One region of the Mesorhizobium sp. P2_E6 genome, then DNA from elsewhere that is predicted to be linked to it. Evidence: predicted binding sites of a transcription regulator. Region 1 holds the regulator's gene; each other region holds the start of a gene.
The links. The regulator LexA, encoded in region 1, represses DNA repair genes until DNA is damaged. The targets are predictions, from matches to a motif close to TGTTCNNNNTGTGTTCNG.
Positions count from the first base shown of each region.

Region 1 (4,672 bases):
TGGTCGGCCCAAGTTTCCAGATGTCGTTCGCGGCGACCGCGGCGCTGGTCGGTGCCTATGCCGGCTGGTCTGATCATCGTGCGGCGAAAACGAAACCGCCGCCGCCACGGCGATCTCTCCATGGCTTTCTCACCAGAAAATTCCTGTTGGCGATGGGCGGCCTTGCCATGACCTCCATCATCGCCGGCTCTGCCACGGCGCTGTTTGCCATCTGGCATTTTCAGCGGGTGTCGCCGCTCAGCCTGTTCGCCAATCTCGCCATCATGCCAATCGTCTCGCTGGTTGTGATGCCTTTCGCCGTCCTCAGTGCGCTGGCGATGCCCTTTGGCGCCGATGGCCCCTTTCTTTACGTGATGGGCAAAGGCCTGACGGTGATGATCGCCATGTCCGGATGGATTTCCCAGCGCTCGCCGGTCGACGCGGTCGGGTTGATTTCGCAGCAGTCCGTCCTGCTGGTTGCGATTGCCTTGGTCATCGCGACGATGGCCACGACATGGCTGCGGCTCGCAGCCCTTCCGTTCGCGCTTGCCGGCCTGTTGACCGTCTCGGACACGCGCGCACCGGACGTGCTGATCTCGGAGGACGCCCGGCTGGTTGCGCTGCCGATCGGGGGTGGCGAACTCGCCGTCAGCCGGGCACGCCCGAACGAATTCACGGTCGACAACTGGAAACGCGCGCTGACATCCGAGACCATCGTCATACCGGAGGTGTTCAGCAAAGGAGACGGGCAATTCGAGATAGCCGATGCCGCCGAGCTGCCGTCGGGAGCGCCTTTCTATTGCACATCGGGCATTTGTCTCGCCAAGCATCCATCCGGTGCGATCATCGCGCATGTCGAAGACCGAAAGGACGCCTGGATGGCCTGCGGCTTCGCCGACCTGATCGTCATCAATGACGCCACGGCCTATGACCCCTGTCACAATCCACTTGTGCTCGTCATCACCAAGCGACAACTGGCCCGCAAGGGTAGTGCGGCCGTCTTCTTCGATCGCCAATCTGCGACCACGCCTGCGACGATCAGCTTCGCGGTGGACGGGTCATACCGGCCCTGGCACACGCAGCGCAAGTTTTCGCGCGAGGCGAGGGGCCTGCCACCCTACCGCAAACCCGAAAAGCCGGTCGCAAGCCCTGCTCAGTAGCGCCTGATCAGCCCGACGAGCTTGCCTTGCACCTTGACCCTGTCCGGTCCGAAAATGCGGGTTTCATAGGCCGGGTTGGCGGCTTCGAGAGCAATCGAGGCACCCTTGCGGCGGAACCGCTTCAGCGTCGCTTCCTCTTCATCCACCAGCGCCACGATGATCTCACCCGGGCTGGCTGTATCGGCGTTGCGGATGATGACGGTATCGCCGTCGAAGATGCCGGCCTCGATCATCGAGTCGCCCTTGACCTCCAGGGCATAGTGTTCGCCGCCCATGATCATGTCCGGCGGCACCGAGATCGAATGCGTCTGGTGCTGGATGGCGTCGATCGGCACACCGGCCGCGATGCGTCCCATGACCGGGATCGACACGGCGGAGACCACGTCGTCGTCATTGCCGGCCGAAGGCATCCGCGAAGATGCAGGCTTGAGTTGCCGGCCAAGGCCGCCTTGACCGAGGCTGCCCTGGATGACGCTTGGCGAGAACTTCTTTGCCGCGTTGAGGCCTGGCGCGATCGAATCCGGCAGCCGCAGCACTTCCAACGCGCGCGCCCGATTGGGCAGGCGGCGAATGAAGCCGCGCTCCTCCAGCGCCGTGATCAGCCGGTGTATGCCGGATTTGGAGGCAAGGTCGAGCGCTTCCTTCATCTCGTCGAAGGATGGCGGAATGCCGCTTTCCTTGAGCCGTTCATGAATGAACATCAGCAGTTCGTGTTGTTTACGCGTCAGCATGGCAGCCCCCAGGTTACCCAAAACCAGAATCGGAAAAACAAACCCAGAACAAACACTATCTGTTCCAGTTGTGTTCCGCAACCGTTTAAAGTTTAATGAACTTGTTAAGGCGGCTGAAATTATTTGGCGCCCCGGAAGTGGGTCGCGATCGACGCATGCCTGCCACCGCCGAGCGCTTGGTTGGATTGAAATTGCTATGGTTAATGGCCTGTGGCTCACCCAGTGTCGGGCTTGGCCTCGGCTAACGCTGGAGCTCGACAAGAGGGCTCGGTTCACTTCACCGGTCGTGGCTCCCGTGAACGAAAGGGAGCCAAAATGCCAACTTTGGCGGAGGAATTGCCCGTATCGGCCTTGCCTTGTTCCTCGTCGCATTACCGCTTGTTTGTGCTGCCGTCGCCGGCATGGACATAGACATGCAGCGTGTAGCCGATGTGGGCAACCATCAGGGTTTTCGCGCGCTCGATGTCGCGATCCAGCGCCGCTTCCATGAGCGCGGTATGATGTTCGATCGCGACGGCCTGGCGCAGCGCCTCCATGGCCTCTTCGTAGCCATGCTGGAGACCGGCGGCCGCCCGCAAGGTTGGCGCCAGGCCAAGAAAGCGGTGATGGCGACGCAACTGATCCGCGATCGTGGAGTGGAAGGTCAGCAGCCAGGGGGACGCTGCCGCGCTGAGCAGTGCCGCGTGGAAAGCCTCGTGCTTTTCATCCCATTCGTCGACCACTTCGTCGGACGGGTCGTCGACCGCGGTCCTGCTGCGCGACAGCCGGTAATGGGCAGCGACGACGGCGTCCTCCCATTCACGGCCGCCTTTCTCGATCGATTCCTGGAGCAGAGGCAGTTCAACCACCAATCTGGCGCGTGACAGATCTTCCAACTCGTTGCGCGATACCGCGGCGACGGCAAAGCCGCGATTGCTGATGGCGGTCACCAGGCGCTCGGCCTCCAACCGCGAGAGTGCCTCGCGCAGCGGTGTCCAGCCGATGCCGTAGCTGTTGCGCAACGCGCTGAGCTTGAGCGGCGCGCCGGGCTTCAGACGGGTGGTGAGGATATCGCGGCGCAGCAGCCTGTAGGCTGCTACTGTCTTCGAGAAGTGCTCGTCGTCCAGCATTGCCGACCATCCGTACCAATTGGTCGGGTGATTATATATGAAATCCTTCCATTGCGTAAATAATATATAATGTTTGACAAGACCCAAGGGACTGCCCATGATCGCCAACGGTTTCACCTGATATGTTCATCTGAGCACGCCCATGCGCGGGGATAGTCGACCATGAATGCAACTCCCGATCTCGCTGCAATCGAGGCGATGGATGCCGCGGACCCGCTGCGTTCCATGCGCGATCGTTTCGTCTTGCCGCAACGGGTGATCTACCTCGACGGCAATTCGCTTGGCGCGGCTTCTCCCGCCGTCTTCGACGAACTGAACAAGGCCGCCACACAGGAATGGGCGCAGGACCTCATCCGTGCCTGGAACACCGCCGGCTGGTTCGACATGCCAGTCGAGCTCGGCGACCAGCTCGGACGCCTGATCGGCGCCGCGGCCGGTCAGACTGTGGTCTGCGATACGACGTCGATCAACATCTACAAGGTGCTGCATGCGGCGCTCGCGATGCGTCCGGACCGGTCGGTCATCGTCGCCGAGGGCGACAGCTTCCCGACCGATCTCTATATGGCCGAGGGCGTTGCTTCGACGCGGCCGGGTACGGTCCTGCGGCTCGAGGGCGTCGACGCGCCTGATATCGAGGAACTGATCGACGAGCGCGTCGCCGTTATCCTGGTCAACCACGTCAACTACAAATCCGGCCAGTTGCGCGACATGGCGGCGCTGACGCGCAAGGCCCATCAGGCTGGTGCGCTGATCGTCTGGGATCTCTGTCACACCGCCGGCGCGCTGCCGGTCGAACTCGACGCTGCCAATGCCGATTTCGCCATCGGCTGCACCTACAAGTACCTCAATGGCGGCCCGGGTTCGCCAGCCTTCATCTATGCCGCACAGCGGCACCACGGTGATGTCTATCAGCCGCTCAGCGGCTGGTGGGGGCATGCGCGGCCGTTCGCCTTCGAACAAGGCTATGCCGCAGGCACCGGCATTCGCCGGTTCCTGTGTGGCACGCAGCCGGTGTTGTCGATGCGGGCGCTCAAGGGCGCCCTGGACCTCTGGAACGATGTCGACATGGTGGCGGTGCGCCAAAAGAGCATCGGGCTGACCGATCTGTTCATCCAGCTGGTCGAAGCAAGGTGCGGGGCGTACGGGCTCGAGCTTGAAAGCCCGCGTAACGGCAACGAGCGCGGCAGCCAGGTGTCATTCATCCACCCCAGCGGCTACCAGGTGATGCGGGCCTTGATCGAGCGCGGCGTGATCGGCGATTTCCGGGCGCCTTCGACCATCCGCTTCGGCTTCACGCCGCTCTATATCGGCTACAAGGATGTCTGGCAGGCGGTCGACATGCTGGAAGACATCCTGCGCACTGGCGTCTGGCAAGACGCGCGTTTCGCGGTCAAAACCGCGGTGACCTGAGAAGCTAGAGCCGGGTGCGAACTGTCCAGAGTTCCGGAAACAGGACGACCTCGAGCATCTTCTTCAGGTAGGACGCACCCGACGTGCCACCGGTGCCGCGCTTCAGGCCGATGATGCGTTCGACCGTGGTTACGTGGTTGAAGCGCCAGCGGCGGAAATAATCCTCGAAGTCGACCAGTTTTTCAGCCAGCTCGTAGAACATCCAGTAGCGCTGTGGGTCGCGGTAGATTGTCTGCCAGGCGACCAGGACCGCTTCATTCTCGGTGCGCGTCTCACGCCAGTC
Region 1 covers NZ_JBFUEQ010000015.1:223,120-227,791, forward strand. The annotation lists gene AC1D08_RS30110 (ComEC/Rec2 family competence protein) at 1-1,139, shown strand, start outside; gene lexA (transcriptional repressor LexA) at 1,133-1,870, opposite strand; gene AC1D08_RS30120 (GntR family transcriptional regulator) at 2,242-2,979, opposite strand; gene kynU (kynureninase) at 3,142-4,389, shown strand; gene kynA (tryptophan 2,3-dioxygenase) at 4,394-4,672, opposite strand, start outside.

Region 2 (4,672 bases), on a different contig from region 1:
CGCTTCGGCAACCCGTTTCTGATCGCGTCGGCTTGGCGTGCGCCTGACATACGCGGGGCTGGAGACTGCTGCCACCGCGGCACCCGCAATGCGCAGCCCGAGTTCCTCGAAGGCGTCGACGTCGGCCATCTCGCGAGCGGTTTCCGCGTCGGCGAGCAAGGATGCCAGGGCCGGCAACGGCGGCAGGCGTGGGGCCTCGAAGGTCAGCTTTTTCGCGCCCGGCACGCCAGCCACGATCCGCTCCATGTAGGCCGGCCCGAAATGGAACGAGAGGCAACGGTCGCCACTGCCATGTTCATGCCCGCATTCGTAGCATGTGCCGGGATTACCGAGCAGGAGCGCGCCGGGCGCCAGCATCGCCGTGCCTTGTTGCGCGCGATAGCGGAACGTGCCGCCGGTGACAGCGGCGACGCAGAAATCCCGATGGGCTTCCTCGAACGGCCGCTCACCGGCGCTGGCCGTGCAGATCACATCCGCCACGTACCAGCCGGCCCCGGATGCGAGAGTACGCGTGGTCGCTGTCATGACCGAAATATAGCAATTTTTCCCAAGCCCAGAACCCCATCGCAGCCTACTCCTCCCGGTCTCCTGACAAGAAGAGACCGGAACCATGTACGACCAATCCTCCTTTGCCGAAGCCTTGCACAGTGCCGGACCAATCGACGGACTTGCTGAAAAACTGAACCTCTATGGCCGTTTCGTCGGCGCCTGGACTTTTGACGCCTCCCGCCATCTCGAGGACGGCACGGTGCTGACCGGGAGTGGCGAAGTGCATTTCGGCTGGGTGCTGGAAGGCCGCGCAATCCAGGACGTGTGGATTCTGCCCGCGCGGGACGCCGGCCCCTCGCCTTCGCTCGGCAAATGGACGTTCTATGGCACGACATTGCGCGTCTACGACCCCGCCGCCGACGCCTGGCACATCTTCTGGAGCGACCCGCGCAACCAGTATTACAGCCGGCAGCTCGGCAATGCCGAAGGCGACACGATCGTGCAAGTGGGCGCCGATGGCGCCGGCTCCTCGGTGCGCTGGAGCTTTTCGCGCATCACTGAGAATTCCTTCCGCTGGCTTGGCGAGCGCTCCCACGACAATGGCGCGACCTGGCGGCTGGAAGTCGAATTCCTGGCGCGCCGAACAGCAACAACCTGACGCTACAAGCCATTGTAACAATGGAGAAAAATATGTTCGATCATATCTCGATCGGCGTTCGCGACGCCGCTGCTTCCAAGCGCTTCTACGATGCTGCTCTGAAGCCGCTCGGCTATAACTGTCTCAGCCAGTCGCCGGGCTCGTTGGGTTATGGCGCGCAAGGCGTCGTGCTATGGGTCAACGAGGCCGCGCGGCCGGTGCCACCAGACGCAAAATCCGGCCTGCATTTCTGCTTCGCGGCACCGACGCGGAGCAGCGTCGACGCCTTCCATGCCGGCGGCTTGTGCGAAGGCGGCAGCGACAATGGCGCACCGGGCCTGCGCGCCGACTATGGCGAAAACTACTATGCCGCCTTCGTCGTCGATCCGGACGGCTATCGTATCGAGGCCTATTGCGGCGCTGCCGGCTGAAGCAAACAATTCCAGGAAAGCGTGCAACGGGCTTTCCGTCCGTAGCCGCGTCACGACGAAGGCGTGTCGAAGTTTCGGTTTCGTCCCTCTGACGGTTCCCACCGACCGGGCTTTGCTCTACCAATGTCATGGTGCGGGCACGGCCCGGCGGGAGGGGTCAGAGATGCCGAGCTTCGACAGCCTGTTCAACGCCTTCGTCACCATTCTCGTGACCATCGATCCGCCTGGCCTGGCGCCGCTGTTCCTCGCCGTGACACGCGGCATGAACCGCGAGGAGCGCCAGCAGGTTTCCGTCCGCGCCTCGATCATCGGTTTTCTGGTGATGGCGCTGTTTGCGGTTGCCGGCGCCTCGATCCTGTCGGTCTTCGGCATCACGCTGCCGGCCTTCCGCGTCGCCGGTGGCTTCCTGTTGTTCTTCATCGCTTTCGAAATGGTGTTCGAGCGACGGCAGGACCGCAAGGAGAAGATCGGCGACGTCGCCATCACCAAGGACATGATCCACAACATCGCCGCCTTCCCGCTGGCGATCCCGCTGATCGCCGGCCCCGGCGCCATTTCGGCGACGGTGCTTTTGTCCAGTTCATTCCAGGGCTTCGCCGCGCAGGCTGCGCTGGTCGGCATCATCTTCGTCTGCCTTGCCATCACCTATTTGGTGTTCGTGCTGTCGGAACGTATCGACCGCATCCTCGGCCAGACCGGGCGTTCGATCCTGACCCGGCTGCTCGGCGTCATCCTGGCCGCACTTGCCGTGCAGTTCGTCGCCGACGGCATCAAGGCGCTGATGGCGGGATAGCTCGCGACGAGCCGCCGAAGCCGGCCCTACTTCGCCGTTGTATCGATGACTTCGAAATCGTGGGTGATCGTGGCGGTCTTGGCCAGCATCGCGGAGGCTGAGCAGTATTTTTCGATCGAAAGATCGATCGCCCGTTTAACCTTGTCGCTGGAGAGCGACCGGCCCTTGACGACGAAATGCATGTGGATGCGGGTGAACACCCTGGGCTCGGTTTCGGCCCGGTCGGCGTCGAGCTCGACCACGCAATCCTCGATCGCCTCGCGCCCCTTTTCGAGGATATGCACGACATCATAGGCCGAACAGCCGCCGGTGCCGATCAGCACCAGTTCCATCGGGCTAGGTCCTGGCGTCTTGCCTTCCGGTCCGAGCGCGGTTCCCAGCACCACCTTGTGGCCGCTGCCGGATTCGCCGACGAAGGTGCGCTCCTCCACCCACTTTACACGTGCTTTCACCTGATATTCCTTCCACTTGGGGTCATCTGCCTCAAGGATTAAATAGGATCATGGTCCGGCCTGCGCGACGCCAAAGACGACATCGTGCATGACCCTACCCGGCAACAGCGTGAAGATGCCGGCCCCGACCAGCGCAAAGACATACAGCGCAATCATCGACTTGCGATGCTTGGCGACGCGATGATTGTGCGCGTGCCACACCGCCAGCGGTACGGTGACCAGCACCAGGATCGACAGGAGATGGATGGGACTGAAAGGGCCGACGAGGCGGATCTGATGAATCCAGAAACTCGAGACGGCGATGACCAGCATCAGCGCGGCCCAGACATAGCCCGCGATGCGATGGCGCCGCGTTCCCTTCGGCAGCGCCAGCTGCGTGGCCCCTATCGCCAGTGCGGCGAAAGCCGCTAAGGCATGCCAGGGAACCGGAGAAGGGGCGGCAAGCAGCGGTTGCAGCGACATTGCCGCCTCTCCGGTGGCTGATTGTCCTCAGAACGGGATTTCGTCGTCCAGTTCGCGCGACGAACCGCCGCCACCGCCGCTCTTGGCGCCGCCGCCACGATTGAAGCTTTCGCTCGGGCTGGACTGGCCGAAATCGGAACCACGGCTGCTGCCGCCACCGGCATAGCCGCCGACCTGACCGCCCTCACCCTGACCGCGTGCGTCGAGCATCTGTAGCTCGCCGCGGAATTTCTGCAGCACGACTTCCGTCGTGTACTTGTCGTTGCCGGTCTGGTCCTGCCATTTGCGCGTCTGCAACTGGCCCTCGACATAGACCTTCATGCCCTTCTTCAGATACTGCTCGGCCACCTTGGCAAGCTGATCGTTGAAGATGACGACGTTGTGCCACTCGGTCTTTTCCTTGCGCTCGCCGGAATTCTTGTCGCGCCAGCTTTCCGACGTCGCAATGCGGATGTTGACGACCGGCTCGCCCGAGTTCAGGCGACGGATTTCCGGATCTGCACCGAGGTTGCCGACCAGAATGACCTTGTTGACGCTACCCGCCATGATATTTCTCCGCGCTCATCCGAAACAAATTTTTGTCGCAGCACCTTACAGGCTGCAGACCATCACCGCCTGCTATGGCTGGCTTTTCCCACAAGGTTTTTGTTCCCTTTTCGTTCTATGATGCCGGTGGCGTTCTGTCAATGTTTGTCAGCAAGATGTAGTGTTCCGGTCCGAAATTTCCATGAAATCGGGAATGGGTCGGGGCAATCAAATGAACTCCGTCAGACATGAGGACCAGCCGCGCGAGCAATGGCGAGCAGGTGTGGGAACGCGTATGCATGTGTCGGCCAGCAACGGTGCATCGCAACTTTGCATATTCGAGCAATGGGTCGAGCCCACGGTCGGCGCCCCAACGCATTGGCATCCCGTCGAGGAAGTGCTGACCGTTATCGCCGGCAGGGCCGAGATGTGGATCGACGATGAGCACAACGTCCGACTTCGGGCCAGTCTCTCGTTGTTCCCGCGAACAGGAAACACGGGTTCAAGAACGTCGGCACCGGAACGCTTCACATCCACGCTGTGCTTGCGTCGCCAATCTTCGAGGCGACGTTTGATGGACCTGCCGGGGTGGTGAGGCGCTGGCTTCCGACCAGCTCGTAAAAACAGCGCTTGCCAAATCAATAAGTATCGACTTATGCTTTTGCCATGATCGAGGCAGAGATTTTCCGCGCCCTTGCCGACCCGACGCGCCGCGCCGTCTTTGAGCAGCTTGCCGCTGGCGAAATGAGCGTCTCGGAATTGCGCAACGGCATGACGGTGTCGCAACCCGCCGTCTCCCAGCATCTGGCGGTGTTGCGCAGCGCTGGCTTGGTGGTCGAGCGGAGAGCGGGCCGCAACGCCTACTACCGCGCCGATCCGCAAG
Region 2 covers NZ_JBFUEQ010000010.1:29,261-33,932, forward strand. The annotation lists gene AC1D08_RS23780 (helix-turn-helix transcriptional regulator) at 1-525, opposite strand, end outside; gene AC1D08_RS23785 (hypothetical protein) at 611-1,147, shown strand; gene AC1D08_RS23790 (VOC family protein) at 1,180-1,557, shown strand; gene AC1D08_RS23795 (MarC family protein) at 1,721-2,350, shown strand; gene AC1D08_RS23800 (OsmC family protein) at 2,377-2,802, opposite strand; gene AC1D08_RS23805 (DUF2306 domain-containing protein) at 2,851-3,264, opposite strand; gene AC1D08_RS23810 (single-stranded DNA-binding protein) at 3,292-3,810, opposite strand; gene AC1D08_RS23815 (ArsR/SmtB family transcription factor) at 4,456-4,672, shown strand, end outside.
Region 2: AC1D08_RS23810 (single-stranded DNA-binding protein) is a predicted target of LexA. The motif match lies at 3,911-3,928, and genes of this name have one in related genera.

Region 3 (4,672 bases), on a different contig from region 1:
AACGCCACCATCCTGCTGCATCAGCCGCTGGGTGGATTCCAGGGTCAGGCCTCCGACATCCAGCGCCATGCCGAGCGCATCGGCCAGACAAAGCGGCATATGGCCGAACTCTATGCGCAGCATTGCGGCCGCACCTATGAAGAGGTCGAGCGCACGCTGGACCGCGACCACTTCATGACGGCCCGCGAGGCTCAGGCCTGGGGTCTTGTCGACCATGTTTTCGATACGCGCAAACAGGCCGCGTGAGGCTGAAGCGCGTCGCCGGCTGTCGAAGATTTGACGACGCCGGTCTGGTCGCCTCGTCGACACGCCACTATAACTGGGCGATGACCGACACTCATCCGTCCAGAACGTTGCATCGCGTCATCGCTGTTGTCGTGGTCGCTATTGCCGGCTCCATGAGCGGCACCGCCCTTGCCGACGACAGCTCGCCAGCGGCGCCCAAAGGCGCCCTGCCCGGCGTGACCAGCGACTATCGCATCGCCAAGCCGGCTCCGCAGCCAGAACCCGACGACGCATCCCCTGGCAATGGGAACGGCCAGTTCAAGATCGGCAACACGGATGTCAGGATTTCAGGCAGCATCACTGTTGACGTAGGCGCTGGCGCCACCGGGCTGCCGCGCCACTGATTGCATGATCTGTCCAGCCTCGTGCGCCGCGCCATGGTCGACAAAACAAGCCGCGCATGAAAACGGCCCCGCCGTGCTTTGCGCAAACGGACGGGGCCTTTTTTGGATCTCAAATCCAATTTTTGCCGGGAGTGTACTGCCGGCGTTTGATTTCGGATGCTTCGCGGCATTCAGCCGTCGATCCGACTAGCAGTCTCTGATTTTTGTGGGATATGGCAGGTCACGGTTTGCCGGGTGGCGCAAACGCTAAACCCTGGCACTTATGCCTGCCGCGGCTCCAGTGACAACTGGAACCCTAGGGGACGATCCGGTGGCGTCATGGCTCCACTCCCTTGTCCGTTGCGACGTGTCGTCCCGAAGCACAAATCGCAGATGCCTGCGGCGTCTCGCAGGCCGCCTCTGGCGGCGAGGCCATCGAAAGACGGCCGGCTTCAGTTGACTTCTGGACACTGCTCCCCTGAGTCGGGGACGTCAACCATCAATAGCCGGTTACCGAAAAACGTGATCACCGGGAGGTTACGTACAAGTCAGTTTTTGCACAGCTTTGTCAGGAGCGTGTTCGGCCTTTGTTCTTTCCGCTTGCCGGTTCACGAGAAAGACGGTTAAACGCTTTTGTCGGGAATTGTGGCGTCTCTCGACGTGGCGGCAAAATTACCTACATAGGGGATGGCCGGGAAAACCCGCCATTCCAGGAAATTCCAGCTTCTGAGGCGGCGACCGGCCATGGCCGACCATAAATATCTTTCCATTCGCGGGGCGCGCGAACACAATTTGAAGAATGTCGATCTCGACCTGCCGCGTGACAGCCTGATCGTCATGACCGGCCTGTCCGGGTCCGGCAAATCGTCGCTTGCCTTCGACACCATCTATGCCGAAGGCCAGCGCCGCTATGTCGAGAGCCTGTCGGCCTATGCGCGGCAATTCCTCGAAATGATGCAGAAGCCGGACGTCGACCAGATCGACGGCCTGTCGCCGGCCATTTCGATCGAGCAGAAGACGACCTCGAAGAACCCGCGTTCGACCGTCGGTACCGTCACCGAAATCTACGACTACATGCGGCTTCTCTTCGCGCGCGTCGGCATCCCCTATTCGCCGGCCACCGGCCTGCCGATCGAAAGCCAGACGGTGTCCCAGATGGTCGACCGTGTGCTGGCGGTCGAGGAAGGCACCCGCCTGTTCATCCTGGCGCCGATGGTGCGCGGCCGCAAAGGCGAGTACCGCAAGGAATTGCTGGAACTGCAGAAGAAGGGCTTTCAGCGCGTCAAGGTCGACGGCGTCTTCTATGAAATCGCCGACGTGCCGGCGCTGGACAAGAAGTACAAGCATGACCTCGACGTCGTCGTCGACCGCATCGTCGTGCGTGGCGATCTCGCCACCCGGCTAGCAGATTCCATCGAGACGGCACTGAGGCTCGCCGATGGGCTGGCGGTCGCCGAATTCGCCGACAAGCCGCTCGACGCCAGCCAGACGGGCGAGGATTCGGTCAACAAGTCCAAGAACGAGACGCACGAGCGAATCCTGTTCTCGGAAAAGTTCGCCTGTCCGGTCTCCGGCTTCACCATTCCGGAAATCGAGCCACGTCTTTTCTCCTTCAACAATCCGTTTGGCGCCTGCCCGACCTGCGACGGTCTCGGCAGCCAGCGCGCCATCGACCCCAACCTCGTCGTGCCCGACGAGAACGTCTCACTGCGCGACGGTGCGGTCAGCCCGTGGGCGAAATCGACCTCGCCCTATTACGCGCAGACGCTGGAAGCGCTGGGCAAGGCCTACAATTTCAAGCTCGGCGACAAGTTCAGGGATTTGAGCGCGGAAGCCCAGGAGGCCATCCTGCGCGGCACCGGCGAGCGCGAAATCACCTTCCAGTATGATGACGGCCTGCGCTCCTACAAGACCACCAAGACCTTTGAAGGCGTCATCCCCAATCTCGAGCGCCGCTGGAAAGAAACCGAATCCGCCTGGATGCGCGAGGAGATCGAGCGCTTCATGTCGGCGACGCCTTGCCCGGTCTGCAAGGGCTATCGGCTCAAGCCCGAGTCACTGGCCGTGAAGATCGCCGGCAAGCACATCGGCGAAGTCACCGAACAGTCGATCCGTAACGCCGACAAGTGGTTCACCGACCTGCCAGCTTCGCTCAACGACAAGCAGAACGAGATCGCCGTGCGCGTCTTGAAGGAGATCCGCGAGCGGCTGCGCTTCCTCAACGATGTCGGGCTCGACTATCTGACGCTGTCGCGCAATTCCGGCACTCTGTCGGGCGGCGAGAGCCAGCGTATTCGCCTGGCTTCGCAGATCGGTTCCGGTCTCACCGGCGTGCTCTATGTTCTGGACGAGCCGTCGATCGGCCTGCACCAGCGCGACAACGCACGCCTGCTCGACACGCTGAAGCACCTGCGCGACATCGGCAACACGGTGATTGTCGTCGAGCATGACGAGGACGCCATCCTGCATGCTGACTATGTCGTCGACATGGGCCCTGCCGCCGGCATCCATGGCGGCGAGATCATCGCCCAGGGCACGCCGCAGCAGGTGATGGCCAATCCGAATTCGATCACCGGCAAATATTTGTCGGGCGCGCTCGAAGTGGCGACGCCCGGCGTGCGGCGCGAGGCGAAGAAGAACCGGCGGCTGAAGGTCGTCGGCGCGCGCGGCAACAATCTGAAGAACGTCACCGCCGAAATCCCGCTCGGCACCTTCACCGCCGTCACCGGCGTGTCAGGCGGCGGCAAGTCGACCTTCCTGATCGAGACGCTGTTCAAGGCGGCGTCGCGCCGCATCATGGGCTCGCGCGAGCATCCGGCCGACCACGACCGCATCGAGGGCCTCGAATTCCTCGACAAGGTCATCGACATCGACCAGTCGCCGATTGGGCGCACGCCGCGTTCCAACCCCGCCACCTATACCGGCGCCTTCACGCCGATCCGCGACTGGTTCGCCGGCCTGCCGGAAGCCAAGGCGCGCGGCTACCAGCCCGGCCGCTTCTCCTTCAACGTCAAGGGCGGCCGCTGCGAGGCTTGCCAGGGCGACGGCGTCATCAAGATCGAGATGCACTTTTTGCCCGACGTCTACGTCACCTGCGACGTCTGCCACGGCAAGCGCTACAACCGCGAGACGCTCGACGTGCTGTTCAAGGGCAAGTCGATCGCCGACGTGCTCGACATGACGGTCGAGGAAGGCGTCGATTTCTTCGCCGCCGTGCCAGGCGTGCGCGACAAGCTCGACACGCTGAAGCAGGTCGGCCTCGGCTACATCCATATCGGCCAGCAGGCGACGACCCTGTCGGGCGGCGAGGCGCAGCGCATCAAGCTCGCCAAGGAACTGTCGCGCAAGGCAACCGGCAAGACACTCTACATTCTGGACGAGCCGACCACCGGTCTGCATTTCCACGATGTCGCCAAGCTGCTGGAAGTGCTGCACGAACTGGTCGACCAGGGCAACACGGTAGTGGTCATCGAGCACAATCTCGAGGTGATAAAAACCGCCGACTGGGTGCTCGACCTCGGCCCCGAAGGCGGCGACGGCGGCGGCGAACTGGTGGCGTCCGGCACGCCGGAAGCGATCGTGGGCGAAAAGCGCAGCTACACCGGCCAGTTCCTCAAGGAGCTGCTGGAGCGGCGCCCCGGAGGCAAGCGCGAAGCGGCGGAGTGATGGCGAACCAGTCGGCGCTTGGAGAGCATTTGAATGACAATCCGAAGAGCGCTTCCCGGTGATCTCGAAACTGTCGTCTCGCTGACGGAAGCCGCCTACGCGCCCTATTCCGCACTGTTCGGCGCGCCACCGATCCCCGTCACTGAGGACTATGCACCGCGCATCGCGCGTGGCGAGGTCTGGCTCCTGGAGCGTGACGGCGAACTTGCCGGTCTCCTCACTCTGGAACGTCACGACGACCACGCGATGATCTTCTCAGTCGCCGTCGCGCCAGGATTTCAGGGCAAGGGCTTTGGCATTGCCCTGCTCAAACAAGCGGACGACCAGACGCTGGCGTGGGGCCTGCCCGAGGTGCGGCTCTACACCAACGCCAAAATGGAGCGGAACATCGCGCTCTA
Region 3 covers NZ_JBFUEQ010000010.1:34,932-39,603, forward strand. The annotation lists gene AC1D08_RS23825 (ATP-dependent Clp protease proteolytic subunit) at 1-246, shown strand, start outside; gene AC1D08_RS23830 (hypothetical protein) at 327-629, shown strand; gene uvrA (excinuclease ABC subunit UvrA) at 1,353-4,274, shown strand; gene AC1D08_RS23840 (GNAT family N-acetyltransferase) at 4,308-4,672, shown strand, end outside.
Region 3: uvrA (excinuclease ABC subunit UvrA) is a predicted target of LexA. The motif match lies at 1,186-1,203, and genes of this name have one in related genera.